DNA from 4 places in the Pseudomonas sp. WC2 genome. Region 4 is predicted to be linked to each of the others. Evidence: predicted binding sites of a transcription regulator. Region 4 holds the regulator's gene; each other region holds the start of a gene.
What was found. The regulator FliA, encoded in region 4, starts transcription of late flagellar genes. The targets are predictions, from matches to a motif close to CTAAAGTTTNNNNNNNNNNNGCCGNTAA.
Positions count from the first base shown of each region.

Region 1: the regulator FliA is predicted to act here: its motif matches at 3,191-3,218, upstream of ACQ4OE_RS01305 (methyl-accepting chemotaxis protein).
Region 2: the regulator FliA is predicted to act here: its motif matches at 2,884-2,911, upstream of ACQ4OE_RS03810 (methyl-accepting chemotaxis protein).
Region 3: the regulator FliA is predicted to act here: its motif matches at 3,851-3,878, upstream of motA (flagellar motor stator protein MotA).

Region 1 covers NZ_JBOBDR010000001.1:267,497-275,127, forward strand. Annotated here, with positions in the region: gene ACQ4OE_RS01295 (class 1 fructose-bisphosphatase) at 1-509, shown strand, start outside; gene ACQ4OE_RS01300 (DUF924 family protein) at 513-1,115, shown strand; gene ACQ4OE_RS01305 (methyl-accepting chemotaxis protein) at 1,224-3,116, opposite strand; gene ACQ4OE_RS01310 (hypothetical protein) at 3,397-3,651, shown strand; gene ACQ4OE_RS01315 (lipocalin family protein) at 3,682-4,251, shown strand; gene ACQ4OE_RS01320 (formimidoylglutamate deiminase) at 4,373-5,737, opposite strand; gene hutC (histidine utilization repressor) at 5,884-6,594, shown strand; gene ACQ4OE_RS01330 (HutD/Ves family protein) at 6,591-7,160, shown strand; gene hutU (urocanate hydratase) at 7,626-7,631, shown strand, end outside.
Region 2 covers NZ_JBOBDR010000002.1:391,810-399,440, reverse strand. Annotated here, with positions in the region: gene ACQ4OE_RS03820 (AAA family ATPase) at 1-394, opposite strand, end outside; gene pnuC (nicotinamide riboside transporter PnuC) at 391-954, opposite strand; gene ACQ4OE_RS03810 (methyl-accepting chemotaxis protein) at 1,122-2,756, opposite strand; gene ACQ4OE_RS03805 (undecaprenyl-diphosphate phosphatase) at 3,062-3,892, shown strand; gene ACQ4OE_RS03800 (DUF1294 domain-containing protein) at 3,889-4,320, shown strand; gene ACQ4OE_RS03795 (MmcQ/YjbR family DNA-binding protein) at 4,439-4,798, opposite strand; gene ACQ4OE_RS03790 (LysR substrate-binding domain-containing protein) at 4,795-5,703, opposite strand; gene ACQ4OE_RS03785 (FMN-dependent NADH-azoreductase) at 5,834-6,445, shown strand; gene ACQ4OE_RS03780 (dienelactone hydrolase) at 6,683-7,631, shown strand, end outside.
Region 3 covers NZ_JBOBDR010000012.1:13,358-20,988, reverse strand. Annotated here, with positions in the region: gene ACQ4OE_RS15995 (TIR domain-containing protein) at 1-361, shown strand, start outside; gene ACQ4OE_RS15990 (caspase family protein) at 364-1,323, shown strand; gene ACQ4OE_RS15985 (toll/interleukin-1 receptor domain-containing protein) at 1,323-1,808, shown strand; gene motB (flagellar motor protein MotB) at 1,851-2,927, opposite strand; gene motA (flagellar motor stator protein MotA) at 2,931-3,782, opposite strand; gene ACQ4OE_RS15970 (HDOD domain-containing protein) at 3,949-5,487, shown strand; gene rhdA (thiosulfate sulfurtransferase) at 5,530-6,345, shown strand; gene asd (archaetidylserine decarboxylase) at 6,364-7,224, shown strand; gene ACQ4OE_RS15955 (molecular chaperone) at 7,294-7,631, shown strand, end outside.
Region 4 covers NZ_JBOBDR010000011.1:94,966-102,596, reverse strand. Annotated here, with positions in the region: gene ACQ4OE_RS15320 (chemotaxis protein CheA) at 1-357, opposite strand, end outside; gene ACQ4OE_RS15315 (protein phosphatase CheZ) at 412-1,200, opposite strand; gene ACQ4OE_RS15310 (chemotaxis response regulator CheY) at 1,219-1,590, opposite strand; gene fliA (RNA polymerase sigma factor FliA) at 1,757-2,497, opposite strand; gene fleN (flagellar synthesis regulator FleN) at 2,494-3,324, opposite strand; gene flhF (flagellar biosynthesis protein FlhF) at 3,441-4,781, opposite strand; gene flhA (flagellar biosynthesis protein FlhA) at 4,793-6,922, opposite strand; gene ACQ4OE_RS15285 (DUF6124 family protein) at 7,510-7,631, shown strand, end outside.

The DNA.
Region 1 (7,631 bases), on a different contig from region 4:
CACAGACCATGCTGATCCTGACCTTGGGCGACGGCGTGAAAGGTTTCACCCTAGACCGTGAAATGGGCAGCTTCGTGCTGACTCACGAAAACATCACCATTCCTGAATCGACCCAGGAATTCGCCATCAACATGTCCAACCAGCGTCACTGGGAAGCCCCGGTACAGCGTTACGTGGGCGAGCTGCTGGCCGGTGAAGAAGGCCCGCTGAAGAAGAATTACAACATGCGTTGGGTCGCGGCGATGGTTGCTGATGTACACCGCATCCTGACCCGTGGCGGTCTGTTCATGTACCCGCGCGACAGCCGTGAGCCATCCAAGCCAGGCAAACTGCGTCTGATGTACGAAGCCAACCCGATGTCGTTCCTGGTGGAACAAGCGGGCGGCGCGTCCACCGACGGTCACCAGCGCATTCTCGACATTCAGCCTGAAGGCCTGCACCAGCGTGTCGCGGTGTTCCTCGGTTCGAAAGAAGAAGTCGCACGCGCTACGGCCTACCACAAGGAATAAACCATGACCGCGCCCTGGCAGCCGCTGCTCGATTGGTGGTTCGGACATGCCGAATCCCCGGACGACATTTCGGCTGACAAGGGCAAGTTGTGGTTCGGTAAGCGAGACAGCCAAGACCTCGAAGCGCGTGAGCGTTTCGGGGTCTTTGTCGATCAGGCCCTGGCCGGCGGATTGACCGAGTGGACGCAACGTCCCGAAGGTTGGCTGGCCGTGGTGCTACTGCTCGATCAACTGCCGCGAATGATCTTTCGCGACACCCCCAAAGCCTTCTCCGGTGATCTGCGCGCGCAAAAACTCGTCGCCCAAGGCATTACCGCGGATTTCGATCGGCAGTTGAAACCGATTCAGCGTGTGTTCATTTATCTGGTGTTCGAACACTGCGAAAACCTTGCGGTGCAGAACGAGGCGGTTTCCCGGTTTATTGAACTGGTGGCTGAACAGCCGGAGTCAGAGCGGGCGGTGTTTGCCGACAATCTTGATTATGCCGAGCGGCATCAGCAGGTGATTGCGCGGTTTGGCCGGTTTCCGCATCGCAATGCGGTGTTGGGGCGGGAATCTACGGCGGAGGAGTTGGTGTTTCTTTCCGAACCGGGTTCCAGGTTCTGAATCTTCATTGCGGCTGAATCCCTCTTCGCGAACAGGCTCGCTCCCACTTTGAAATGCATTCCAATGTGGGAGCGAGCGTGCTCGCGAAGGGGCCAGAAGCAGCGCCGCTTAAATGCGGAAACTACCCACCAATTGCTTCAACCGCGCCGCCTGCTGCTCCAGATCCGAACACGCGCGCAACGTCGCCTGCAAGTTCTCCACACCTTCCTGATTCAGCGTGTTGATCTCGTTGATATCGACATTGATCGACTCAACCACAGCGGTCTGCTCTTCGGTCGCGGTGGCCACCGACTGGTTCATCCCGTCGATCTCACCGATGCGCTGAGTCACGCTGCCCAGCCGTTCACCGGCCTGGTTGGCAATGCCGACGCTGCTTTCGCTCTCACGCTGACTCTCGGTCATGATGTTGACCGCCTGACGCGCGCCGACTTGCAGTTCTTCGATCATCTTCTGCACTTGCTGCGCCGAATCCTGAGTGCGGTGCGCCAAATTACGCACTTCGTCCGCGACCACGGCAAAGCCACGACCGGCTTCACCGGCACGCGCGGCTTCGATCGCGGCGTTAAGCGCGAGCAAATTGGTCTGCTGGGAGATGCTGGTGATCACTTCGAGAATCTGACCGATGTTCACCGTGTTGGCGTTCAGCGTTTCGATGTTGCCGCACGAATCGCTGATCTTTGCCGACAACTGCTGCATGGCCTGAATGGTTTTATCCACCACCTGCTGACCGTCGACCGCGAGGCTGCGCGCATCGCTGGAATGCTGCGAGGCGAGCGCGGCGTTCTGGGCGATTTCCTGCGCGGCGGCGCCGAGTTGATTGATCGCCGCAGCGACGCTGTTGGTACGGCTGGATTGCTGGTCGGAGTTGTACATCGACGAGTTCGACGCAGCGACCACGCGCAGGGCGACTTCGTTGACCTGGCCGGTCGCCGAGGACACTTCGCGGATCGAGGTGTGGATACGTTCGACGAAGCGGTTGAACGAGGTGCCCAGCGCGCCGAATTCGTCGTTGCCGTGAATCACCAGACGTTTGGTCAGGTCGCCTTCACCTTCGGCGATGTCGTGCATGGCGCGGCCCATGGTCAGCAGCGGCTGCATCAACACGCGGATGAGCATGCCGAGCAGGGCGATGATGATCACCACCGCGATGATCATCGCAATCAGTGCCGAGGTGCGGAATTCGCTGAGCATGGCGAATGCGGTGTCTTTATCGAGCACCAGCGCAACGTACCAGTCTGCCGATGGCACGCCGTTGACGTGGGTGAAGGAGATCAGTTGAGTTTTGCCGTCGAACTCGACTTCTTTCAAGCCCGGGCTGACTTTCGGCGCGCCATTCGGGTAAGCCTCGGCGAGGGTCTTGAGCACCAGTTTGCTGTCCGGGTGGATCAGGATCTTGCCGTCGGCACTGACGATGAAAGCGTGGCCGTGGCCACCGAAGTTCAGCGAGTTGATGATCGCGCTGACGCTGGTCAGGTCGATGTCGGCACCGGCAACGCCGAGCATCTGGCCCTGGCGCTGCACCGGCGTGGCAACGGTAATCACCAGTTTGCCCGAAGAGGCGGCGATGTACGGTTCGGTGACGATGGTCTGCTGCGCGCTGTTCGCCGCTTTGTACCAGCCACGGGCACGCGGATCGTAATCCGGCGCACGATTGCCGGCCGGCACCGAGAACATCACGCCGTCAGCGCCACCGAAGTAGCTGAGCTGGAAATTGCCGGTGTAGGCGGGCAGATCGATGATGCGTTTCAGGCTGGCCGGCGCGTTACCGTCGACGGCCACTTGCTGCGACAGCGATTGCAGCAACTGAATGCGGCTTTCCAGCCAGGTCTGGATGTTGCTGGTGGTCAGGCTGCCGAGTTCCTGCATTGATGACTCGGTGCTGGTGCTCAGGGCTTCGCGCTGTCGATAGTCATTGAAAAAAATGAAACAGGCGAACGCAACGGCCACCACGAGGGCGGCAGCCAACAAAATCTTGTGGCTGAATTTCATGTTTCTGGTCATCGAATGAGCTACCGCGAAGGGGCTGGTCAAGAAAGGGCGGCAATTTTCCAGGGTCGGAGCTTTGCGTTGCTTTTATGTCGACCGCCGCGCGCCAAAGATTAGGCGTCTTTTGCGAAAGACGACGAAATGCTCAATAGCCTTACAAAGTGGCTGATTTATCGGCAAAAGCCAGACGGGCGGGCTAATAAATAGCCGTCCGGCCACGGAACCAGATGAGGGTTTTCTCTTCTAAGGTTCTGGTTGGCACCATGCCATCCCCCCTCGTTCCAGGAGTTACACCATGTCGCTGCGATCTTTCGCCCTGCTGTCGTTCTGCGTGCTGTTGGCCGCATGCAGCAAGGTCAATCAGGAAAACTATTCGAAGCTCTCGGCCGGTATGGCCAAGACCGAAGTCGAGACTCTGCTCGGCAAACCGACTGATTGCTCGGGCGCGCTCGGCATGTCCAGTTGCACCTGGGGCGACAAGAACAGCTTTATCAGCGTGCAGTACGCCGGTGACAAAGTGCTGATGTTTTCCGGCCAAGGCCTGAAGTAAACCGGGGCTTCGCGCCCACGGAGAAGAAAAATGAAGCGGTTATTGCTGATCCTTTTTGCCGGCCTGGTACTGGCCGGCTGCGCCAGTTCCGGCGTCGACCCGTTGGCGCCGAAAACCGTCGACAGCGTCAACCTCAAGCGCTATCAAGGGACCTGGTATGAGCTGGCGCGTTTGCCGATGTACTTCCAGCGCGACTGCGCGCAATCCGAAGCCCATTACACCCTCAAGCCTGACGGCAATGTTGCGGTGCTCAATCGCTGCCTGACCCCGCAATGGCAGTGGGAAGAGGCCAAAGGCACGGCTTATCCACAGGTGCCGGGCAAGACTGACAAGCTCTGGGTCGAATTCGATACGTGGTTCTCGCGGTTGATTCCGGGTGTGGCGAAAGGCGAATACTGGGTGCTGTACGTCAGTGATGACTACAAGACCGCCATCGTCGGCGACCCGAGTCGCAAGTACATGTGGCTGCTGTCACGCACACCGACCGTCAACGGTGTGGTACGTGAAGATCTGCTGAGCAAGGCGCGTCAGCAGGGCTATGACACCACGCGACTGATCTGGCGCGCGTCGGATCGGCAGATGGCCAAGACTTCAAACTAAAGACCACCACAAATCAAATGTGGGAGCGCGCCTGCTCGCGAAGAGGGCGTTTCAGTTAACGAAAATGTTGCTGATACACCGCTTTCGCGAGCAGGCTCGCTCCCACATTTTTTGCTGTGTGTCAGCCTAAAAGTTCGCGCAGAACCTGGGTGAACGCGCGCGCACTGTCCTCTTCCCCTGCATGCCGGCCATCACGCACAACCCATTGGCCGTTGACCAACACATCGCGCACCTGACGATCGCCACCGGCAAACAACCAGCGATTCAAAATCCCGTCACCGCTGGCCGTCGCCAGATACGGATCGTTGCCATCGAGCACAATCCAGTCCGCCCGCTTGCCAACCGCCAGCGCCCCAATCGGCTGCCCCAACGCTTGCGCGCCGCCGTCCAGCGCCGCGTCATACAACGTGCGCCCGACCATCGGCTGATCCGCGCCGTACAACCGGTTACGTCGCTGATCACGCAGACGCTGGCCGTATTCCAGCCAACGCAATTCCTCCACCACGCTGAGCGACACATGGCTGTCGGAACCGATGCCCATGCGTCCACCCTGCGCGAGGAAATCCACCGCCGGGAAAATCCCGTCGCCCAGATTCGCTTCGGTGGTCAGGCACAGACCGGCGATGGCGCGACTTTTGGCCATTAGCGTGACTTCTTCCGGATTGGCGTGGGTGGCGTGAACCAGGCACCAGCGCTGATCGACTTCGGCATTCTCGTACAGCCATTGCAGCGGACGCCGACCGCTCCAGCTCAGGCAGTCGTCGACTTCTTTCTGCTGTTCAGCGATGTGAATGTGGATCGGGCATTGCTTGTCACTCGCCGCCAGCACTTCGCTGATCTGCTGCGGCGTCACCGCGCGCAGCGAGTGGAAGCACAGGCCCAGCGATTGGGCTTTTTGCTGCGCCAGCATGGGCTGCAAGCGCGATTGCAGATTCAGGTAATTGTCCGTGCTGTTGATAAAGCGACGCTGGCCATCGTTAGGCGTTTGGCCACCGAAACCGGAGTGGCTGTAGAGCACCGGCAACAGGGTCAGGCCGATGCCGCTTTCAGTTGCAGCCTGGCTGATGCGCAACGCCAGTTCCGCCGGATCGGCATACGGCTGACCATTGCTGTCGTGATGCACATAATGAAATTCTGCAACGGATGTGTAACCGGCCTTGAGCATTTCGATGTACAGCTGACGGGCGATCACGCCGAGCTGATCCGGGCTGATTTTTCCGACGAGCCGGTACATCAGATCGCGCCAGGTCCAGAAACTGTCGTTCGGATTGCCAGCCACTTCCGCCAGACCCGCCATCGCTCGCTGAAACGCATGGGAGTGCAAATTAGGCATGCCCGGGAGCAGCGGACCGCTCAGCCGTTCGGCGCCATCTGCGGTGGAATCGGCCTGGATTTGGGTCAGCACGCCATCGGCTCTGACCTCAAGACGTACATTGTTGGCCCATCCGTTAGGCAGCAGCGCGCGTTCGGCAAAGAAGGCGGACATGGTTCAGCACCCCATCGTGTGTTATTTGTATATACATATACAGACGTTTGCCTGCCCGGTAAACTCCGGCAAGCTAGCCACTTTCATCCAATGAACAGGGATCAACCGTGCCGACTCCGCCTCCAGTCTCCCCGTTGGCCGCGAACATGGGCGACAGTCCGGCGCCCTTGTACGCCCGCGTCAAACAGATGATCACCCAGCAGATCGACAGCGGAAACTGGCCGCCGCACTACCGCGTGCCGTCCGAAAGCGAGCTGGTCAATCAACTCGGTTTCAGCCGCATGACCATCAACCGCGCTCTGCGCGAGATGACCGCCGACGGTCTGTTGGTGCGCATGCAAGGCGTCGGCACGTTTGTCGCCGAACCGAAGAGTCAGTCCGCGTTGTTCGAAGTGCACAACATCGCCGACGAAATCGCCTCCCGTGGCCATCGCCACACTTGTCAGGTGATCACCCTCGAAGAAGAGGCCGCCGGTTCCGAGCGCGCATTGGCGCTGGACATGCGTGAAGGGCAGAAGGTGTTCCACTCGCTGATCGTGCATTACGAAAACGACATCCCGGTGCAAATCGAGGACCGTTTCGTCAACGCGCTGGTCGCCCCGGAATACCTCAAGCAGGACTTCACCCTGCAAACGCCGTACGCCTATCTCAATCAGGTCGCGCCACTGACCGAAGGCGAGCACGTGGTTGAGGCGATCCTCGCCGAGTCTTCCGAGTGCAAGTTGCTACAGATTGAAAAGGGCGAGCCGTGCTTGTTGATTCGTCGCCGCACGTGGTCGGGGCGTCAGCCGGTTACTGCTGCACGTCTGATCCATCCGGGTTCCCGTCATCGTCTGGAAGGGCGGTTCCATAAATGAGTGCACTAAAGGTTCTACGCGCCGAAGGCTACCCACGCATGCCGTGGAAAAACGGCGGCGGCAGCACTGAAGAAATCACCCGTGATGCCGGCGCAGGGCTGGATGGCTTCGGCTGGCGCCTGTCGATTGCCGACATCGCCGAGTCGGGCGGTTTCTCGACCTTCGCCAGTTACCAGCGGGTGATTACGGTCTTGCAAGGTGACGGCATGACGCTGTGCGTTGACGGCGACGATACGCGGCCATTGTTACCGCTCGACCCGTTTGCCTTCAGCGGTGAAAGCCAGGTCTCGTGCACGCTGCTCGGTGGCGCGATTCGCGATTTCAACCTGATCTATGCACCGCAGCGTTACAGCGCGCGATTGCAGTGGCTGGACGGTGAACAGCGGTTCTTCAGCTCGGCGGGGACGGTGTTGGTGTTCAGTGTCAGTGAGCTGCTGCAAGTGCAGGTGGGTGACAGTGTTGCGCAGTTGGGGCGACATGATTGTCTGCAACTGGACGGTAACAACGGGCTGGTCGAAGTCTCCATCAATGCCGCTTGCTGCGTGATCGAACTGACTGCGCGCTAGTCAATCCTCCCCACTGATCGTTCCCACGTTCTGCGTGGGAATGCGTCACCTCCATCGAAGCGGACGCGGAGCGTCCATGGCGGCGTTACCACGCAGAGCGTGGGAACGATCAGGTCCTGTTTCCACCCCCGCACCAACTTGTTACCGAACGCCCCAGCGTGGCGCAAAACCGCGCTCACCCAACCAAGCCCCCGACCGCACAAAATCTCTCCGCGAAAAATTTCATCCACGCCTGAACCCTTGATTCAGGCGCCCGCCAGCCTTGTCCGCGTTTTTTCTTGAACGCCCCTCCAGCAAGTTGGCCGCTTGATTGCATATGCTTGTATGTACAAGTAAAGACGTATGCGTATGAGTCGCTCGAGACTCTCCGCAGCGTCCACTGATTCGCTTGTCGCGCATCGACGCGCACAGGCTGCTTGCCCACTGCCAGGGTTGGTTTGAATTGATCGCTGAGGAGTCTTTTTCGTGACT
Region 2 (7,631 bases), on a different contig from region 4:
GCTCCTTCAGATCGGGTTGGCAACGCTGACCGTCGTCCGTCCAGTCGACGTTTTCCGGAGACAATAAAAGGTGCAGATCGTAATGGCGGGCCAGCAACTCGGTTTCGAGCCATGGCGGGCAAGCACCGAACAGCGTCTGACTCCAGAGCATATTACTCAGTAAGTGAGTATCGAGAATCAGCAGCGGCGGCCGTTGCGCCCGCGCCTGATCTTCCCACTGCAACTGACCGCGGGCGATCTCGGGAATATCCGCCAGGCAGGTATCCCGGGGGTTCAGTTCGATGAACCGGCGCACGTATTCATCCACGCGCAGCCCGCCAAAGCGTTGCTGCAGACCTGCGGCCAGCCAGCTCTTGCCCGTCGATTCCGGGCCGGTGAGGACGACGACCTTCATGTGCGCAGCGCCGGATCGGCACGCCATTCGCGCCAGCCTTGCACCGCGATCAGCGTAAACACGCCGTAGAGCGCCGCCGTGAGATACAGGCCTTTATAGATGAACAGGCCGACAAAAAACACGTCGAGCACGAACCACAACGCCCAGCATTGCAGGCGTTTCTGCGCCATCCATAACTGCGCGACGAGACTGAAACCGGTCAGCGCTGCATCGAGCCAAGGTTGTGCGGCATCGGTCCAGTGCGCCATCGCTGCGCCCAGCAGCAAGCTACCCACCGCACCGACGCTCAGGCCAAGCAGTATCGAGCGCTGGTCGAGGCGGGTGACTTCACGCCCGTCATGCATCGTCCCGGCCCGGGTCCACTGCCACCAGCCGTAGAGTTGCAACGCGGCGTAGATCACTTGCAGCAACATGTCCGAATACAGCTTCACTTCAAAGAAGATCCAGCTGTAGAGCAACACCATGACCAGGCCAATCGGCCAGCACAATGGGTTCTGTTTGACGGTCAGCCACACGGCAATCACACCGAGGGCGGCGGCAAACAGTTCAAGCCCGGACATGTGCATTCCTTGGGAGAGCAAAAGAAGGGAGCGGATTGTACTGCATTGGTCGGAACACAGAAGAACCCTTGTGGGAGCGAGCTTGCTCGCGAAGGGGCCTGTGCAGTCGAAATCTTCTTTGACTGATCTGACGCCTTCGCGAGCAAGCTTGCTCCCACAGGTTTGGGTCAGACGCGGAACTGGCGTAGCAGTCCGTTCAGTTGTTCGCTCAGTTGACCGAGTTTTGCGCTCGTCGCACTCGACTGCTCCGCTGCCATGGCCGTGCTGTGCGAAAGCCCTGCAGCCTGCGTGACGTTCTGGTTGATGTCTTCGACCACATGCGCCTGTTGCAACGTGGCGCTGGCAATCGAAGCATTCAAGCCATTGAGATTGCGCAGGGCCTGGCCGATGGCGCTCAGACTGGCGCCGGCCAGTCCGGCCTGTTCGATGGTCAGTTGCGAGGCCTTGCTGCTGTCGCCAATGACTTTGACCGCCGCCTCGGAATGATTTTGCAGGCGTTCGATCATCGACTGAATTTCCGCCGTGGATTTTTGCGTGCGTTGCGCGAGCAAACGCACCTCGTCCGCGACCACGGCGAAACCGCGACCTTGCTCGCCGGCCCGCGCCGCTTCGATTGCGGCGTTGAGCGCGAGCAGGTTGGTCTGTTCGGCAATCGAGCGAATCACTTCGAGCACGCTGCCGATCTGCGTGCTTTCCGCCGCCAGCGTGCGAATCACCTCCACCGCTTGATCGATGGTGCCCGAGAGCTTGTCGATCTGTTGCAGGCTACCGTCGATGTTGATCTGGCCTTGTTGCGCCTGTGCCTCGGCGTCGCGCATTTCGCTGGCCGCGTGCTCGGCATTCTTCGCCACGTCCTGCACGCCATAGGTGACCTCGTTGATCGCCGTGGCCACCAGTTCCATCTGCTGCGATTGCTGTTGGCTGCGTTGCTGGGCCTGCGCGGCATCGTTGCCCAGTTCGCTGGACGATTGGCCGAGGGCGCTGGCCGACACCTGCAAGTCGCCGATCACTCGGCGCAATTTGGCGGTAAATGCGTTGAAATGATGGGCCAGTTCGGTGACTTCATCCTTGCCATGGGTATCGAGGCTGCGGGTCAGGTCGCTTTCGCCGCTGGCAATATTGGCCATGGCGTTGACGGTTTCCTGCAACGGGCGAACGATGCTGCGCGCGATCAGAATCACCAGCAGCGCCATGATCAGCGCAATCCCCAGGCCGATCGCGGAAGCCTTGATGACCTGGCCCTGGAATTCGGCCTGCACATCGTCGATATAGACGCCGGAGCCGATCACCCAGCCCCAAGGCTCGAACAGTTTTACATAGGAAGTCTTGGCCACAGGGTCGCTCGCGCCGGGTTTCGGCCAGCGGTAATTGACCATGCCGGCGCCCTTGGCCTTGGCGATCGCGGCCATTTCGTTGAACACCGCAAAGCCGTCCGGATCGCGGATCGCCGAGAGGTTCTGGCCTTCCAGTTTGGGGTTGGTCGGGTGCATGACCATCACGGGCGTGAGGTCGTTGATCCAGAAATAATCGCTCTGGTCATAGCGCAAGCCGCGAATCGCGGTCAGCGCCTGTTTCTGCGCCGCATCTTTGCTCAGCGTCCCGGCGGTTTCCAGGTCGTGATAATAGGTGAGCAGACCGCTGGCGGTTTGCACCACATGCTGGGTTTTCTGCGCTTTGGCGTGATACAGGTCATCATGGATCTGCTTGAGCATCAACGCGCCCAAGGTCAGCAACATGACCACCGCCACAATCAAAATGAGCCACAAGCGTCGGCTGATCGACACACTGCGCAAGCTGTTCATAACGCTGTCACTCCGGGTTCTTGTTCTTGTAATAAACGACCGCCAGCATCCAGTCACGATTGAGTGAGCGGGCATACGCGACCCAAGTCGTATAACGCAGCAGCGCTATTAAGGCTTGTCTGATAGGATTTCGGCCCCGCGCGTGAAAACCTGAATCCAAGTTGATATTTCACGGAATTTTGACTGTTCCGTATGGATCCTGTGTGCGCGGAATCGGTACAGCATTAACCAGCTACGCTGATCGCAGTGAACGTCAGAAAAATACTATCGGGGCATGCCGTTGCGCATCGCTCTTTGGGGGATTGATGGATCTTTGGACGGCCTTGCAGGCACTGATACTAGGAGTTGTAGAGGGGCTGACGGAGTTTTTGCCCATTTCCAGTACCGGACACCAGATCATCGTTGCCGATTTGCTCGACTTCGGCGGTGAGCGAGCCATGGCGTTCAACATCATCATCCAGCTCGGCGCGATCCTCGCGGTGGTCTGGGAGTTTCGCCGCAAGATCTTCGACGTAGTCGTCGGGTTGCCGACGCAGCCCAGCGCACGGCGTTTTACCGCCAACCTGCTGATCGCCTTTCTGCCCGCCGTGGTGTTGGGTGTGATCTTTGCCGATCTGATCCATGAATACCTGTTCAATCCGATTACCGTTGCAGCAGCGCTGGTCGTTGGCGGCGTGATCATGTTGTGGGCGGAGAAGCGTCAGCATGAAGTGCATGCCGAAACCGTCGACGAGATCACCTGGAAAGATGCCTTGAAAGTCGGCTTCGCCCAGTGCCTGGCGATGATCCCCGGCACCTCGCGCTCGGGTTCGACGATCATCGGCGGCCTGCTGTTCGGCCTGTCACGGAAAACCGCCACGGAGTTTTCGTTCTTTCTGGCAATGCCGACCATGGTCGGCGCAGCGGTCTACTCGGGCTACAAGTATCGCCACTTGTTCGTGCCAGCAGACTTTCCCGTGTTCGCCATCGGCTTCATCACGGCGTTCATCTTCGCGATGATTGCGGTGCGCGGCTTGCTGAAGTTCATCGCCAACCACAGCTACGCGGCGTTCGCCTGGTATCGGATCGTGTTCGGTCTACTGATTTTGGCGACCTGGCAGTTCGGCTGGGTGGACTGGGCGGCGGCCAAGCCATGAGTGATTCCCGCGCGCGCCGACCGGAAGGGCGACCCTCGGGCGGCAACAATATCCAGAATCTGAAACTGAAGCTGGGCGTTCTGCTGATTGTCTGTGCGTTGCCGCTGTTTGGATCGCTGTCGATGTGGCTGCGCGGGATTTCCTGGGTGCCATTGGCCGCTTATGGGGTTGTCAGCGTGCTGGCGTTCTTCATGTATTGGGCGGACAAGCGCAAAGCGCGCGCCGATGCCTGGCGCACGCCGGAGAACATCCTCCACGCGGTGGAACTGGCCGGTGGCTGGCCGGGCGCGTTGATCGCTCAACAAGTGTTCCGGCACAAGACGCGCAAGGTGTCGTTTCAGATTCTGTTCTGGGTGATTGTGTTGCTGCACCAAGTGTTCTGGATCGACCAGATATTCCTCGGTTCCAACCTGCTGGCGCTCTTCTAACGAGCCACACAAAACCCCTGTAGGAGCTAGCCCTGCTAGCGATGAGGGAGTGTCAGGCAACTCATATGTTGAATGACACCGCAATCGCTAGCAGGGCTCACTCCCACAGAGATCGGGTTTACAGCAATAAACCGATTTGGGTTTTCTTTGGCAGTTTGCTCACCACCAGTTGATGCGAACGCCGCAACAACCCCTGCAACTCCTCAGCACCCAACGGGTAGGGCGGGTGCATGATGATCCACTGTGCTCGCGCCAGATACGGTGCCGGGTGAATGCCCGGGCGGTCGCAATGGCCGAGAAACAGATCTTTGTCGACCTTGAACGCCAGTGAATCTCCGCGCAGCCCCTGCAAGGCAAACATCTTGTTGCCGGCAATTGAAAACACCCGCACGCCGCCCCACTTGTAATCTTCCCGCGCGCCCGGCAACCCCAGGCAAAATTCGGCGACGTCGGCCTCGCTCATCTTTCCCTTTTTCATAACAACCGCTCCCCGCAGGCATTGAACGATTCGACCAGGTGGTCGATCCAGGCGCGTACCGCCGGCATCACCCCACGTCGATGCGGATACACCGCTTGCAGCCAGCCGCCGGGCAATGACCAGTCCGGCAACATCTGCACCAGCGTGCCGTTCTCCAGCTCCGCCTCGCAATACATCATCGGCAACAAGGTAAAACCTTGTCCCGCCAGCACGCAGGCTTTGCGCACCACAAAATCATCGATCCCGAGCCGCGCCTCCATGCTCAGCTCGAAAGGGTTGCCCTGCTGATCGAGCAAGCGCACATGCACCAGGCGATCGGGCTCCAATGCGCCGAGCACCGGCAAGTTTTTCAGGTCTTGCGGATGTTGCACCGTGTGGCCCTGAAGAAACGCCGGGCTGCCCACCACGACCATTTGCGCCTGACGCAAACGCCGGGTGACCAGCAACGGATCTTCATCACCGTGCTCGCGCACGCGCAAGGCGACGTCAAAACCTTCGCCCACCAGATCGACGCGGCGGTTGAGCAAGACCACTTCCAGCTGCACCTGGGGGAATTTGCCGAGAAACTCACTGATCACCCACGGCAACATTTCCCGGGCCAAACCCGTGGGGCACGAGACGCGCAGCCGCCCGCGCGGCTCACTCGACATGCTCGCCACGGCCTCATCGGCCATTTCCGCTTCCAGTAACATGGCCTGGCAGTGGCGCAAATAACGCTCGCCGACAGCGGTGAGGTTGAGTTGCCGAGTCGTGCGTTGCAGCAAGCGCGCACCGAGGCGCTCTTCCAGCTCGGCGATGCGTCGGGACAAGCGCGACTTGGGAATGCCCAATAAACGCCCCGCAGCGGCAAACCCGCCGGCCTCGACGACTTTGGCGAAATAGTAGAGATCGTTGAGGTCTTGCATCGGGGGGAAATCCAACTGTCCTATCAATGGGACAAACTATCGCATTTCAGGCGGCTAATCATCTATTGGTTTCTTGCGTAGGATTGTCTCCATTCCGTCGCCACCGGCGATTCCTTCCAGGAGATTCCACATGAAACTGCTGCATATCGATTCGAGCATTCTGGGCGACAACTCGGCTTCCCGTCAGTTGAGCAGCGAAGTCGTCAAAGCCTGGCAAGTCGCCGAGCCAAGCGCTGTGGTGACTTACCGTGACCTGGCCGCTGACGCCATCAGCCACTTTTCGTCGACCACTCTGGTGGCTGCCGGCACCACCGCGGAACTGCGCAACGCCGCACAACAGCACGAAGCCGAACTGAGCGCTTCGACCCTGGCCGAGTTTATCGCTGCCGATGCCGTGGTCATCGCCGCGCCGATGTACAACTTCACCGTGCCGACCCAGCTGAAAGCGTGGATCGACCGCGTTGCCGTCGCCGGTCAAACCTTCCGCTACACCGAAGCCGGGCCAGAAGGTCTGTGCGGTGGCAAGAAAGTGGTGATCGTGTCCACCGCTGGCGGCATCCATGCCGGTCAAGCGAGCGGCATCGCTCACGAAGAATACCTGAAGCTGGTGCTGGGCTTCCTTGGCATCACCGACATCGAAATCGTTCGCGCTGAAGGCCTGGCGTACGGTGATGAAGTGCGCAACAACGCGATGACCGCTGCTCAAGCGAAAATCAGCGAGCAACTGTTTGCCGCCGCGTAAGGCTTGCGTAAAGAACAGCTGACGTTCAGGTAACACCCAAAAAACTCTGTATTCTGGTTCTGCAAGGGCCAAATACGGAGTTTTTTTGTTTCCGGCTGTTACATAATCTGGCCCGGGTTATGCACTCACACAATCAGCGTCTGAATGCATTGTCGTACCGGAACACCGAATCCCCGGCGTTTCAGGCCCGCAACGCAACGGATCTTTCGATTGAGTAACAACAGGGTGGGGCATCCGATGATGCGTCTTTGTGCAACGTTACTGATTTGCCTGCTCGGCAGCCTGAATTCAGTGCAAGCTGCGCCTGGACGTCATCCGGTGTGGAGCGTCGGCTATCACGAGATGACCTTCCTCGATCCGCTGGACCTGCAACCGATGCGCGCCATCGCGTTCTACCCCTCCAGCGACCGCGAACACCTGAGCCTGCTCGAAGGCTATTCCGTTGAGGCAGGCGAAGACACCAAGGTCGCCATTGGCCGCTTTCCGATGCTGATGCTTTCCCACGGCAACACCGGTACGCCCCTGGCCCTGCACGATCTGGCCACGTCGCTGGCGCGCAAAGGCTTTGTCGTGGTGGCGGTGATTCATCCCGGCGACAACTCCAAAGACCACAGCCGACTCGGCACCCTGAGTAATCTTTACGGGCGGCCGATCCAGATTTCCGAAGCGATTACTGCAACCCTTGGCGACCGCATGCTTGCGCCGTATGTCAACGCCGATCAGGTCGGCGTGATCGGTTATTCGGCGGGCGGCGAAACGGCGCTGATTCTGTCCGGTGCGCAACCGGATCTGGATCGCCTGCGCCGTTATTGCCAAGAGCGCCCGGACGATCGTGATGCCTGCAACACCCAAGGTGAATTGATCGTCGATCGCGACGACCTGCAACCGGTGGCGGATCCGCGTGTTCACGCCTTGCTATTGATGGCGCCGCTGAGCCTGAAATTCGGCCGGCACACCTTGGCCGACGTGCATGTGCCGGTGCTGCTCTACAGCGGCGATGGCGACAAACTGGTCGCCTTCGATAAAAACGCCGCTGCCCTGGCGCGCAAACTGCCGACGGCGCCCGACTTCAAGTTATTGGCCGGGGCAGGGCACTTCGTCTTCATGGCGCCGTGCAATGAAGAACAGATCCGCGCCATGCCAGCGCTGTGTACCGACGCGGATGGCGTTGATCGCGAAGACATTC
Region 3 (7,631 bases), on a different contig from region 4:
CGCCCACGACAATCTGGTGCGCCTGCTCAGTGCTCATCCGACCTTCACCTACAAGAATTTTTCCGTGCCGACACACAACCCGATCATGGGCGCGCTGAACGACAGGCAGCTTGAAGAAGCCATCGAGAACAAGATTCGCCCGTGTTCGGCGGTGCTGATCATGGCGGGCATGTATTCGACTTACAGCAAGTGGATCAACAAGGAAATCGAGATCGCCAAGCGTTTGGGCAAGGTGATCATTGCGGTGAAACCCTTCGGTGCCGAGCGGATTTCCACGGTAGTGCGTAACGCCGCACACGCCGAATGCGCGTGGAACACCAACAGCATCGTCGGCGCGATCCGCCTGCACACGGCGGCCTGATCATGCGCAAGGGACTGTTTATAGGGATCAACGACTACAAACACATTTCGCGCCTGAGCGGCTGCAGCAACGACGCCATGGCCATGGCTTCGGTGTTGAAAACCGACGCCAATGGCGATCCAAATTTCAAGAACATCGTGCTGACGTCCGCTGAGGATCACTTGGGTCGGGAGATGCTCGAAGACCAGATCCGCGAGCTGTTTTCCGGCGACTGCAACGTCGCCCTGCTGTACTTCGCCGGCCATGGCGGCTTCGATAACGACAATGACGAAGGCATGTTGCTGCCCCAGGATTATCGCAGCACCAAGGACGGCATCCGCATCAGCGATATTCTCAATTGGGCGAGCAAAGCCACGCGCATCAAAAACAAAGTGATCATCCTCGATTGCTGCCAAAGCGGCGCCGCCGGTGAGGTGCGGGCCTTGCGCAGCGAAAGCAGCATGGTCGGCGAAGGCATGACCATTCTGACCGCGTGCAAAAAGGAAGAACCGGCGATGGAGGGCGCGCAGCACGGTGTATTCACCGGGCTGCTGCTCCAAGCCCTGCACGGCGGCGCGGCGAACATTCTCGGCAAGATCACGCCCGGCAGTCTGTATTCCTTTGTCGATAACGCACTCGACGCCTGGGAACAACGTCCGGTGTTCAAGACCAATGTCTCGCAGTTCATTTCCCTGCGGGAAGTCTCGCCGCTGATCCCGAAGGAGATCCTGCGCAAACTGCCCGAATGGTTCGCCGAAGCCGAATCGACCTACCCGCTCGATCCCAGCTACGAGCCGACCGAAGCCAGCTTCGATCCGGAGCACGGCGAGATCTTCGCGCAACTGCAAAAGTGCAACCGCCACAGTCTGATCGAGCCGGTCGACGCCGAGCATATGTATTACGCGGCGATCAACTCCACCGGCTGCCGCCTCACCGCCCTCGGCGCCTACTACCGCGAACTCGCAATCAAAGGACATTTCTGATGCCCGTCTTTATCAGCTACCGCCACATGGATCGCGCGCACGCGATCGCCATCAACAGCCGCCTGATCCAGGCCAACATCAAAACCTACCTCGACGTGCTCGACCCGGAATCACAAACCACTGACGACATCACCGGGGTCATCACCCGCAACATCACCGAATGCACGCACCTGCTGGCGGTGGTGTCGGAAAAGACTGCATTGTCGTGGTGGGTGCCATTCGAAATTGGCGAAGCGACCATCAGCAACCGCCGGATCTGCTCGTTCAAGACCGGCCCGGCGGAATTGCCGTTGTACCTGGACAAGTGGCCGAAGCTGAGCACGGACAGTGATCTGAATTTCTTTATCGACGCGTATCGTGAAGAGGTGTCGAGCAAGCGCTCGATTGTGCTGGATTCGAGTAACGAATCCTTCAGTGGCACCTATAAACGCAATGCCGAAGTGTTCCACGAACAACTGAAGAATCGGATCCGGCGCGGGTTCTGACAGGCACAAAAAAGCCGACATCGCTGTCGGCTTTTTTGTCGGTCACTGCTTCGGCGCGGGGGCCGGGGCAGTGGCTGGCGGAGTGGCTGGCGCTGGCGCCGCACTCCCCGGTGCCGCCGGTTTCGGTGCGGCGTCGTCGAACAGGTTCAAGCGTTCGCGCAACTCGTGTGCAGGCACCGGTTGCTGATCCGCCGGCAGTGCGTTCGGGTCAACCGGCGTCGCCGGAGCGGCGCCGTTCTGGCCTTGATCCGCTGGCGTCGCAGCGTCTGCACCTTGCGCACCTTCGATGGCCGCTTGGGCCTTCTTGGTCAGCACGACGATGTCGATGCGACGGTTGACCGGGTTGAACGGGTTTTCCCGGTCGAACAGCGCCGACGAGGCGTAACCGACGACCCGCGCTACCTGTGCATCCGGATAGCTGCCGGCAACCAAGGCACGACGTGCGGCGTTGGCACGGTTGGCCGAAAGCTCCCAGTTGCCGTAGTCGCCAGTGCCGATATAAGGCTTGGCGTCGGTGTGGCCACTGATACTGATCTTGTTCGGCACCGCTTTGATGGTGTCGGCCATGGCCAGCAGGATGTCTTCGAAGTACGGCTTCAGGCGTGCCGAACCGGAGTCGAACATCGGCCGGTTCTCGGCGTCCATGATCTGGATGCGCAAGCCGTTCGGCGTGATCTCGAAGAGGATCTGATCCTTGAATTTCTGCAGTTGCGGGTTTTCGTCGACCTTGTTTTGCAGTTCTTGCAGGAGCAGCTCCAGACGTTCCTTCTCGACCTGCTCGGCCATGCCTTCGACTTGTTCGGTGTCGACGGTGACCTTGTCCGGTTGCGGCTGGGATTTCACCTCAGGGTTGAGGGTGTTTTCCGGCGCCAGGGTCGGCGTGCCGCCCAAATCGATAATGTACGGCGTGCCGCTTTCGGAAAAGCCGACCGGGTCTTTGAAGTAACCGGCGATGGCGATCTTCTGCTCAGGCGTCGCGGTGGACAACAGCCACAACACCAGGAAGAACGCCATCATCGCCGTGGCGAAGTCGGCGAAGGCGATTTTCCACGCCCCGCCGTGATGCCCGCCGGCTATGCGCTTGACGCGCTTGATGATAATCGGCTGATTATTTTCCATGACTTAGCGACCGCGAACGGCTTGTTCCAGCTCGGCAAAGCTTGGACGGTGGGCCGGGTAGAGCACCTTGCGACCGAACTCGACCGCCAGCGATGGCGGCATGCCGGAAGCCGAAGCGACCAGCGAGGCCTTGATGGCTTCGTAGACGTTCAGTTCTTCCTTGGCATCGTGGGCCAGGGAATGCGCCAATGGGCCGAAGAAACCGTACGCCGCGAGAATACCGAAGAAGGTACCCACCAGTGCCGCACCCACGTGCAGGCCGATGGACTTCTGATCGCCCTCACCCAGCGAGGCCATGGTCACCACGATACCGAGTACCGCCGCGACGATACCGAAACCCGGCATGGCGTCGGCAATGCCGTTCACTGCATGCGATGGGTGTTCGAGGTCTTCCTTAAGGCTGTACAACTCCATGTCGAACAAGCCTTCCAGCTCGTGCGGGGCCATGTTGCCGGACGACATGATGCGCAGGTAATCGCAGATGAACGCGGTCATGCGCTCGTCTTTCAGCACCGCCGGGTACTTGGCGAAAATCGGGCTCGCGGCGGCGTCTTCGATGTCGCCTTCGATGGCCATCATGCCTTCGCGGCGGCTCTTGTTGAGGATCTCGTAGATCAGGCCAAGCACTTCAAGATAGAAGGTGTGGCTGAAGCGCGAGCTGAACATGCTCAGGGATTTCTTGAGCACGTGCATGGTCATGTAGCCGGGGTTGGCCTGGAGGAATGCACCCAGTGCCGCACCACCGATGATCAACACCTCGAAAGGCTGGATCAGGGCGGCAATTTTGCCGTGGGAGAGCACGTATCCGCCGAGCACGCTCGCGAATACGACGATGATGCCGATAATTTTAGCCATAGGTAGAAAGTACTTATTTAAGTCGGGTTCAAGGTCATATTCGGAAGTTAAAAAATCTCTTCTTCTACTTATCGGCAAAACTGCGCCAGACTATAGCCAGTTCAGGCGAAAAGCCAATTTAGCCCATGCCGGGCGCGTCTACAGTCAGTGAAGATCCCGTCCAGACATGGCTAATGAAACGAACGTCCCACACGCAAAACCGACCACCCTCGCCGGTTGGGTCAAGCTGCTCGACAGCGTCCTATTGCCCGTGCCGCAAGAGGCTCACGACAAAGTCTGCCGGGCCATCCGCGATAACCGCAGTTCTCTGCGCGACATCGCCGACCTGATGCAGGACAGCCCGGCGCTGGCCTTGAGCATCATCCGTGAGGCGAATCGTCACACCCACGGCACCATGGCCGCGCCGGCGGAAAATCTCGAGGTCGCCATCAACCGTCTGGGCCTTGCCCGCACCGAAGAATTGCTCGCGCGCCTGCCTGCCCAACCGCAGATGCAAATCCCCAAGGCCCTGCGCCAGTTGCAAATGATCAGCCAGCACGCGACGCAACAGGCCAACGGTTTTTTCGCCAGTCGGCTGGCGCGGCTGTGGCAGGACATTCATTGGGGCAGCCTGTTGTTTCTCTCGCCGCTGTGGCCAATGGCGCTGACCTTTCCGCAGTTGCTCGAAGAATGGGAGTTGCGGGTTATCCACAAGGGCGAATCGGCGCGCATGGTCGAAAAGCAGTTGTTCGGTGTGCGCCTGCTGAAAATCGCTGAAGGGCTGGTCGAGGCCTGGCATCTGCCGATCTGGGTGCAGCAGGGTTACAAACTGCTGCTCAGCGAACAGCGCGAGCTGGTTAAAGTGCTGCGCATCGCCCGCGACAGCGAACACCCGCTGCGCCAGCAAAACCGCCTCGACGATGACCCGACCCTGCGCCGCTGGCTCAATCAGCCGGCCAACACCGTGCTGCTGGCCAACGGTCTGGCGCTGTCGGCGCAACAAGCCTGGGACAGTCCGCACAGCGAGCGCTGGCAGTACCTGACCAGCCTGTATCTGCAGATTTCGATGGATGAAGTGCAGCAACAACTGCACCAGCAAGCCGCCTACAGCGCCCGTTACCATGCGATGCCGGATCTGTGGCACCCGGCGGTTTCGCTGCTGTGGCCGTGGGGCACGCGGCGCTTGCCGGCAGGCATGTTGCCGGCCGCTGCGCCCTCCACTGAAGACCTGGGACAATGGCGCAAGCAATGCGCCGAGCTGCTTGCCGAGCCAAGCCGCTTCACCAATGCGATGAGCCTGACCGTCGCCGCCCGCGATGCCTTGGCCGCCAGCGGCATGCGCCGGGTGATGATCCTGATGGCCGATCGCACTCAAACCAGTCTGCGCGTACAGCAAACTTACGGTTTGCCAAAAGAAGCCGCGGCGCTGACGTTCGCCGTCGGCCAGAGCAGCGTGCTGCAGCGCCTGCTCGCGCAACAGGCACAGGTGCGCATCAATCCAGACAACAACGCCCAGTTTTCCGCCCTGCTGCCGCCGAGCCTGCGCACGCTGTTTCGCGGTGAGCACCTGTTCCTGCGTTCATTGGTCAACAATGGCCGGGTGATCATGATCGTCGTCGCCGATCAGGGCGGCGGGCCGTTCGCCGACATCACCGTGCAAGCCTTTGGCAAAACCGCGCAGTGCATTGAAAAAGCCCTGCACAGCTTTAGCAGCCGTGGCCGATGAGGCTGCGCTACAATCCTCCCCTTTGTGCTCTGGAGACCTCACATGTCTGACTTCTCTGGCTTGCCGCTCGTCATCGAACCGAGCGACCTGCTCCCGCGCCTGGAGTCCGGCGAACTGATTCTGGTGGACCTGACCAGTCCTGCGCGTTACACCGAGGGCCATATCCCCGGCGCACGCTTTGTCGACCCGAAACGCACCCAGCTCGGCCAACCGCCGGCGCCGGGCCTGATGCCCGCCAAAGCCGATCTGGAAGCGCTGTTCGGTGAGCTGGGCCATCGCAAGGACGCGGTCTACGTCGTCTATGACGATGAAGGCGGCGGCTGGGCCGGACGCTTTATCTGGCTGCTCGACGTGATCGGTCACGACAAGTACCACTATATAGACGGTGGTCTGCCAGCATGGCTGGCGGATGGCATGCCGATGTCGATCCAGGTGCCGGCAGCCATCGGCGGGCCTTTGCCGCTGACCCTGCACGACGAGCCGACCGCGACCCGCGAATACCTGCAAAGCCGTCTCGGTGCTGCCGATCTGGCGATCTGGGATGCGCGCGGGCCGCTGGAATACTCCGGCGAGAAAGTGCTGGCCGCCAAGGCCGGGCACATCCCCGGCGCGGTCAACTTTGAATGGACGGCGGGCATGGACAAGGCGCGTCAGCTGCGGATCCGTACCGACATGCCGCAGATCCTCGAAGACCTCGGGATCACCAAGGACAAAGAAATCATTACCCACTGCCAGACCCATCACCGGTCGGGCTTCACTTATCTGGTGGCCAAGTCCCTCGGTTATCCGCGGGTCAAGGGCTACGCCGGTTCCTGGGGCGAATGGGGCAACCACCCTGACACGCCTGTCGAGATTTAAGGTTTTTAAGGACAACTAATGAAAGAGCGTCTGTTTATCCTCAGTCAGTACCTGCTGCCGCATCACCTGCTGTCGCGCCTGGCCGGCTGCGTTGCCGAGTGCCGCGTGCGCTGGTTCAAGAATGCGTTCACCCAGTGGTTCGCCAAGCGTTATCAAGTGGACATGTCGCAAGCACTGGTCGAAGACCTGACCGCTTACGAGCACTTCAACGCGTTCTTCACTCGCGCCCTGAAAGACGGCGCACGTCCACTGGACGAAACCCCGGGCGCGATCCTCAGCCCGGCCGACGGTGCGGTCAGCCAGCTCGGCCCGATCGAACACGGCCGCGTGTTCCAGGCCAAGGGCCACAGCTTCAGCGTGCTCGAACTGCTCGGCGGTGATGCGGCCAACGCGGCGCCGTTCATGGGCGGCGACTTCGCCACCATTTACCTGTCGCCGAAGGACTACCACCGCGTGCACATGCCGCTGGCCGGCACCCTGCGCGAAATGGTCTACATCCCGGGCCGGATCTTCTCGGTCAACCAGACCACCGCGGAAAACGTCCCGGAACTGTTCGCTCGCAACGAGCGCGTGGCGTGCATCTTTGACACCGAGCGCGGCCCGATGGCTGTGGTGCTGGTCGGCGCGATGATCGTCGCTTCGATCGAAACCGTGTGGGCCGGTCTGGTCACGCCGCCGAAGCGTGAGCTGAAAACCTTCCGCTACGACGAAGCCGCACGTGCGCCGATCCACTTGGAGAAAGGTGCTGAATTGGGCCGCTTCAAACTGGGCTCGACCGCCATCGTGCTGTTCGGCCCGGATCAAGTGAAATGGGCTGAAGAACTCGCTGCCGGTTCGCCCGTGCAGATGGGCCAAGGCCTGGCACTGCCAAAAGCGTAAAGCAGGCTTTGCGGGAGCAGCCTGGCGCTGTTCCCGCAAATTGCCCTATTTGCTGCTATGGTTTTTGGCATGAGCCAAACCATATCCGCCCCAACGCTACGTGCGCCGACCCCGAGTCAGCCGCGCCTGTCGTTTTGCGAAGCGACGCCGCGCGACCTCAAGCGCTGGATCGCCGGCCTGCCCAAGGCCAATATCGGCGAAACCGCCCGCCTGCTGTATCAAGGCCTGGGCGAACTCAATCAATTGCTCACCCCCAGCGACAATCGTCTGCAGTTGCTGGAACTGCTGCGCCCCGAGGTTTACTTCGTCTGCCAGCATCTGGAGCGGCACTTTCTGCATCAGGCGATCATGCTCGACGAACGCTCGCGCAAAATCAGTAATCTGTGTCAGGCGCTGCAAAGTCATCT
Region 4 (7,631 bases):
CAGTTCCGGCGTAGCGGCGGTGATCGGTGCGCGTTCACGGACTTCGCTGAACATGCTGTTCACCGCGTCCAGTGCTTCAAGCACCACGTCCATCAGTTCTGCATCAACGCGACGCTCACCCTTACGGAGGATGTCGAACACGTTTTCGGCGATGTGACAGCACTCCACCAGCTCATTGAGCTGAAGGAAGCCGGCGCCCCCTTTTACAGTGTGGAAACCGCGAAAAATTGCGTTGAGCAAATCTGCGTCATCCGGACGGCTTTCCAGCTCGACCAGTTGTTCGGACAGTTGCTCAAGAATCTCGCCGGCCTCAACCAGGAAATCCTGAAGGATCTCTTCATCGGCGCCGAAGCTCATTAATGGGGTGCTCCTACAGGTCTAAAAACCCAAAAAACCTACAATTCCAAAACTCTAGAATCCAAGGCTGGATAACAAATCGTCCACATCGTCCTGACCGGACACAACGTCTTCTCGTTTATCGGCATGAATCTGCGGACCTTCACCCTGCGAGAGATGTTTTTGTGGATCTTTTTCTGCAAGCATCGCGGCGCGGTCATGTTCGATGCCCGCAAAGCGGTCGACCTGACTGGCCATGAGCACGAGTTTGAGCAAATTGCTTTCGACTTCGGTGACCAGTTGGGTCACACGCTTGATCACCTGACCGGTGAGGTCCTGGTAATCCTGAGCCAGCAGGATGTCGTTGAGGTGGCTCGACACTTCACGGTTGCCCGTGCTGCTGCGTGACAGAAAACCGTCGACCCGGCGCGCCAGTTCGCGGAACTCTTCAGCCCCGACTTCACGACGCATGAAACGCCCCCAATCGGTACTCAAGGCCTGGGCTTCTTCAGCCAGACCATTGACCACCGGCGTGGCGCTTTCCACCAGATCCATGGTGCGGTTGGCCGCGGCTTCCGTCAGCTTGACCACATAGCCCAAGCGTTCGGTGGCGTCGGTGATTTGCGACACTTCCTCGGCCTGCGGCATGTGCGGATCGATCTGGAAATTGACGATCGCACTGTGCAGTTCGCGTGTGAGCTTGCCCACTTCCTGATACAGGCCGCGGTCACGGGTCTGATTGAGCTCATGGATCAGTTGCACAGCGTCGCCGAACCTGCCTTTTTCAAGGCTCTCGACCAGTTCGACCGCGTGTTTTTTCAGGGTCGACTCGAAATCGCCCTGTGAAGATTCTTTATGCTCCATAGCTCCCCCGCGCGTTCATCAGCCGATGCGTTCGAAAATCTTCTCGATTTTGTCTTTCAGCGCCTGAGCCGTGAAAGGTTTGACGACGTAGCCGTTTACACCGGCCTGAGCGGCTTCGATGATCTGCTCGCGCTTGGCTTCTGCAGTCACCATCAGTACCGGCAGGTGCTTGAGCTTTTCATCGGCACGCACGTGACGCAGCAGGTCGATACCGGTCATGCCCGGCATGTTCCAGTCCGTTACCAGAAAGTCGATGCTTCCGCTGTTGAGCACTGGAATGGCAGTGGTGCCATCGTCAGCCTCGACGGTGTTGGTGAACCCAAGATCACGCAGCAGGTTCTTGATGATCCGCCGCATCGTTGAGAAGTCATCAACGATGAGGATTTTCATGTCTTTGTTCAATTCGACCTCCAAGCAGTCTTAAACGCGCCCAGCACCTGGACGCGCCACTTCAATCAATCGGCGCAGCACTCGAAGACTGTCTGGAGCACAACAGAGCAAGACCGGTGCCGTTCATCACCGCACCAGCCTCGTTCGCAGTGTCCCCACACTGCCTTCAGCGCGCTCGCCACTCCCCCAAACGCCCCCGCAAACGGGCCGCGCACTGGCTGTGTAACTGGCTGACCCGCGATTCACTGACGCCAAGGACTTCACCGATTTCCTTGAGGTTCAGCTCTTCGTCGTAGTACAGCGCCAACACCAGTCGCTCACGCTCCGGCAAATTGGCAATCGCGTCCGCCAGCGCCGCCTGGAAGCGTTCATCTTCCAGATCGCGTGACGGCTCAAGATGAGCACTCGCGCCATCCTCGTGCAGCCCTTCGTGTTCGCCGTCCTGCAGCAGGTCGTCGAAACTGAAGAGGCGGCTGCCCAAGGTGTCATTCAAAATCCCGTAGTAATCGTCGAGACTCAATTGGAGTTCGGCTGCAACCTCGTGATCTTTAGCGTCACGGCCGGTTTTAGCTTCAATTGAGCGAATTGCGTCACTGACCATACGGGTATTGCGGTGAACCGAGCGTGGCGCCCAGTCCCCTTTGCGCACTTCGTCGAGCATCGCGCCGCGGATTCGAATGCCCGCGTACGTTTCGAAACTGGCGCCTTTGCTGGCGTCATATTTGGTCGAGACTTCGAGCAGGCCGATCATCCCGGCCTGGATCAAATCTTCAACCTGCACACTCGCCGGCAATCGCGCCAGCAAGTGATAGGCAATGCGTTTGACCAGCGGCGCGTAACGCTCGATCAGCTCGTACTGAGCGTCACGTGCCGACTTTTTGTAGTAATTCATACCGCTAGCGGTCATAGCACGGGCCCTGCCGTTTGCTGCACGAGACGCTCGACGAAAAACTCGAGATGGCCGCGCGGGTTGGCGGGCAGCGGCCAGGTGTCGACCTTCTGTGCAATGGCCTTGAATGCCAGCGCGCACTTGGAGCGCGGGAAGGCTTCGTAGACGGCACGCTGCTTCTGCACCGCTTTACGCACGCTTTCGTCGTAAGGCACGGCGCCGACATATTGTAGGGCGACGTCGAGGAAGCGGTCCGTGACCTTGGTCAACTTGGCGAACAGGTTGCGCCCTTCCTGCGGGCTCTGCGCCATGTTGGCGAGAACGCGGAAGCGGTTCATGCCGTAATCGCGGTTGAGCAGTTTGATCAGCGCGTAAGCGTCAGTGATCGAGGTCGGCTCATCGCAGACCACCAGCAACACTTCCTGGGCTGCGCGTACGAAACTGACTACCGAGTCACCAATACCCGCAGCGGTGTCAATCACCAGTACGTCGAGATTGTCGCCGATGTCGCTGAACGCCTGAATCAGACCGGCGTGTTGGGCCGGGCTCAGGTGGACCATGCTCTGAGTGCCGGACGCGGCCGGCACGATGCGAATGCCACCGGGGCCTTGCAACAGCACGTCGCGCAATTCGCAACGGCCTTCGATGACGTCGGCCAAAGTGCGTTTCGGGGTCAGACCCAACAATACGTCGACGTTCGCCAGTCCCAGATCGGCGTCCAGCAGCATGACCCGACGGCCAAGCTCTGCCAGAGCCAGAGACAAGTTCACTGACACGTTAGTCTTGCCGACGCCACCTTTGCCGCCGGTCACCGCGATCACCTGTACGGGATGCATGCTGCCCATGTTATTTCTTTACCTTGTCTTGCATAGACGGAGGCCACATTACTGGCTGCGCGTTCACAACCGGAACAATGCATGGCAGACCATCGATGTAGGTACAAAAACTGTTCATGAATACCTCAGCCTACCTGCTTGGTCGGGCTGTGGTAGATATCAGCGAACATGTCAGCCATGGCTTCTTCGCTGGGTTCTTCCTGCATTTGCACGCTGACGGCGCGGCTGACCAGTTGATGACGACGCGGCAGATGCAAATCATCCGGAATCCGTGGGCCATCGGTCAGGTACGCGACCGGCAATTCATGACTGATCGCCAGGCTTAACACTTCGCCAAGGCTGGCCGTTTCATCCAGTTTAGTCAGGATGCAGCCGGCTAGCCCGCAACGCTTGTAACTGTGATAAGCGGCGGTTAGAACCTGTTTCTGGCTGGTGGTTGCCAAGACCAGATAATTTTTTGAACGGATGCCACGCCCGGCCAGGCTTTCGAGCTGCATGCGCAGGGCCGGATCGCTGGCTTGCAGGCCGGCAGTATCGATCAAAACCACGCGTTTGCGCAGCAATGGATCCAGTGCCTGCACCAGCGATTGACCAGGATCGACGTGAGTCACCGGCACATTGAGGATGCGACCGAGGGTCTTCAGTTGTTCCTGAGCGCCGATGCGAAAACTGTCCATGCTCACCAGCGCGACATTCTGCGCGCCGTACTTGAGCACATAACGTGCGGCCAGCTTGGCCAGTGTGGTGGTCTTGCCCATGCCGGCAGGGCCGACCATGGCGATCACACCGCCCTCTTCCAGCGGCTCGACTTCCGGTACGGCAATCATCCGCGCCAGATGCGCGAGCAGCATGCGCCAGGCCTGACGCGGCTCTTCGATATCGCTGATCATCGACAGCAGATCGCGCGACAACGGGCCGGACAGACCGATGCGCTGCAGACGGCGATACAGGTTGGCCTGAGCCGGACGACTGCCTTGCAACTGATTCCAGGCCAAGGTGCCGAGCTGCACTTCCATCAGCTCGCGCAGGCTGTTCAATTCAAAACGCATCGAGTCCAGTGCACGCGGATCAACGCCGCCGGAGGACTGCGCAGGCGCCGGGGCCGGACGCGCCGGCGCGGCGTAAGTCGGCTCGGTCAGCGGTTCAGCGGCGGTCAGCGGCAGGCCAGCGGTCAACGGCAGCCCGGCAAAGATCTGACGATTGCTGTTGCCATCGGCTTCGCCACGCAGGCTCAACTCGGCCTGGGCGGTGACGATGCGCGACTGAGTCTTGCGCAGCTCGTCCTCAAGTTCCATGTTCGGAACCCGTGGCGCCAGCGCCGACAATTTGTAATCCAGTGCCGCCGTCAACTCGACACCGCCGGCAATGCGGCGGTTGCCAATGATGGCGGCATCAGCGCCCAGCTCATCACGAACCAGCTTCATGGCCTGACGCATATCGGCGGCAAAGAAACGCTTAACTTGCATAAACCACTACCTCAGCCGTTGGGCCCTACTGTCGCAACGATGGTCACTTGCTTGTTGTCCGGTATTTCCTGGTAGGCCAGCACATGCAATCCAGGGACTGCGAGGCGGCCAAAACGCGAGAGCATCGCGCGGATCGGGCCGGCGACCAAAAGGATCACCGGCTGACCTTGCATTTCCTGACGCTGCGCCGCTTCGATGAGCGAACGCTGCAGCTTCTCGGCCATGCTTGGCTCCAGCAGAACGCCCTCTTCCGAGCCTTGTCCTGCCTTCTGCAGACTATTGAGCAATATTTGTTCCAACCTTGGTTCCAAGGTGATCACAGGCAGCTCGGACTCAGTGCCTACAATGCTTTGGACGATGGCGCGGGATACGCCGACGCGCACTGCCGCCACCAGCGCGGCGGTATCTTGACTCTTCGCGGCGTTGTTGGCGATGGCTTCGGCGATGCTGCGGATGTCGCGCACCGGCACATGTTCGGCGAGCAACGCTTGCAGCACTTTGAGCAACTGCGACAACGTGACCACGCCCGGCACCAGCTCTTCTGCCAGTTTCGGCGAGCTTTTGGCCAGCAATTGCATGAGTTGTTGCACTTCCTCGTGGCCGATAAGCTCGCTGGAGTGCTTGTACAGAATCTGGTTCAAGTGCGTTGCCACCACGGTGCTGGCGTCGACCACGGTGTAACCGAGGGATTGCGCCTGGGCACGCTGACTGATTTCGATCCACACCGCTTCCAGCCCGAAAGCCGGATCTTTGGCGTTGATACCGTTGAGCGTGCCGTACACCTGGCCCGGGTTGATCGCCAGTTCGCGATCCGGGTAGATCTCGGCTTCGGCGAGAATCACGCCCATCAGGGTCAGGCGATAGGCGCTTGGCGCCAGATCGAGGTTGTCGCGGATGTGTACGGTCGGCATCAGGAAGCCCAGATCCTGCGAGAGCTTCTTGCGCACGCCCTTGATCCGCGCCAGCAATTGCCCGCCCTGATTACGATCCACCAGCGGGATCAGGCGATAGCCGACTTCCAGACCGATCATGTCGATTGGCGTCACGTCATCCCAGCCCAGCTCCTTGGTTTCCATGGCGCGGGCCGGCGACGGCAGCAGTTCCTGCTGGCGTTTGACCTCTTCCAGCGCGACCACTTTGGCCACGTTCTGCTTCTTCCAGAACAAGTAGGCGCCACCGGCAGCCAGCGCGGCCATGCTCAGGAACGAGAAGTGCGGCATGCCCGGCACCAGGCCCATCACCGCCATCAAACCGGCGGCCACGGCCAGCGCCTTCGGCGAGGCGAACATCTGGCGATTGATCTGCTTGCCCATGTCTTCCGAGCCGGAAGCACGGGTCACCATGATCGCTGCAGCTGTAGATAACAACAGTGATGGCAATTGCGCCACTAAACCGTCACCGATGGTCAGCAAGGCGTAAACCCGACCGGCATCGCCGAAGCTCATGTTGTGCTGGAAGATACCGACGGCCATCCCGCCGATAAGGTTGATGAACAGAATCAGCAGGCCGGCAATGGCGTCACCACGGACGAACTTGCTGGCACCGTCCATCGAACCGTAGAACTCGGCCTCTTGGGCGACCTCCTGACGGCGCGCCTTGGCCTGGTTCTGGTCGATCAGACCGGCGTTGAGGTCGGCGTCGATCGCCATTTGTTTGCCGGGCATCGCATCGAGGGTGAAGCGCGCGCTCACCTCGGAAATCCGCCCGGCACCCTTGGTCACCACGACGAAGTTGATGATCATCAGAATCGCGAAGACCACGATACCGACCACGTAGTTACCACCGATCACCACTTCACCGAAGGCCTGAATCACCTTACCGGCAGCGGCGTGGCCGTCCTGACCGTGGAGCATTACCACCCGCGTCGAGGCCACGTTCAACGCCAGCCGCAGCAGTGTCGCGACCAGCAGAATCGTCGGGAACACGGCGAAATCCAGCGGTCGCAGCGCGTAAACGCAGACCAGCAGAACGACGATCGACAGGGCGATGTTGAAGGTGAAGAAGACGTCCAGCAGGAACGGCGGCACCGGCAACATCATCATCGCCAGCATCACCAGCAACAGCAACGGCACGCCCAGATTGCCTCGACTGAGGTCGGCAACGTTAGTGCGTGCTGTGTTGAATAACTGAGAGCGATCCACCGGTTTTCCCCGTTCCTTTAAAGCAAACTTTTGACGCCCAGAGCGGGCTCACGGCGGCTATTGCAAGAAGCTTTCCAACTTTTGCAAAGGATTGAAACAGAGGGGTTTAACCGAGTGTTTTCCGCTGACCGGAATGGCCCCTTCGCGAGCAGGCTCGCTCCCACAGGGGAAATGCATTCCAAACAGTGAAGTGGAATGCGTTCCAAATGTGGGAGCGAGCCTGCTCGCGAAGAGGCCAATGAAGTCAGCGCAAATCGCCTTTTAAACTAACGCGTTTAAAAGACACCTGCAGACACGCCTTCCAGGCTACAAATCCTTGCGCCTTTGCCTACAGCCAAGCCAGAATCCGCCGGCTTGTGCGCCTTGGGGGCGGGTTCTATTGTGGTTCGGTCGCTGACGAATCAGCGATCGGGTCTCGCAGCCCGTCGATCTCTGGACGCACAACACCCGCTTTTTATGGCGGCTGTACGTGGGAGACCTTCGGGTCTGCCGGTTCTAGAGTCCCGGTCTGCGACCCGCGTATAGCTGCCACCCTCATTCGTCTCGCAGCGAACGTTGGCAGCTCCAATGACTCTAGGAGCTTCACCATGATCAAACCAACACCAAACCCACCCGAATCCGACCCCGCCTCACCTTACGAATCCATCGATTCAAAAAAACTCCACGACGCCGCCGAACGCGCCCTCGATCACTACCTTTGCCCCGGCAG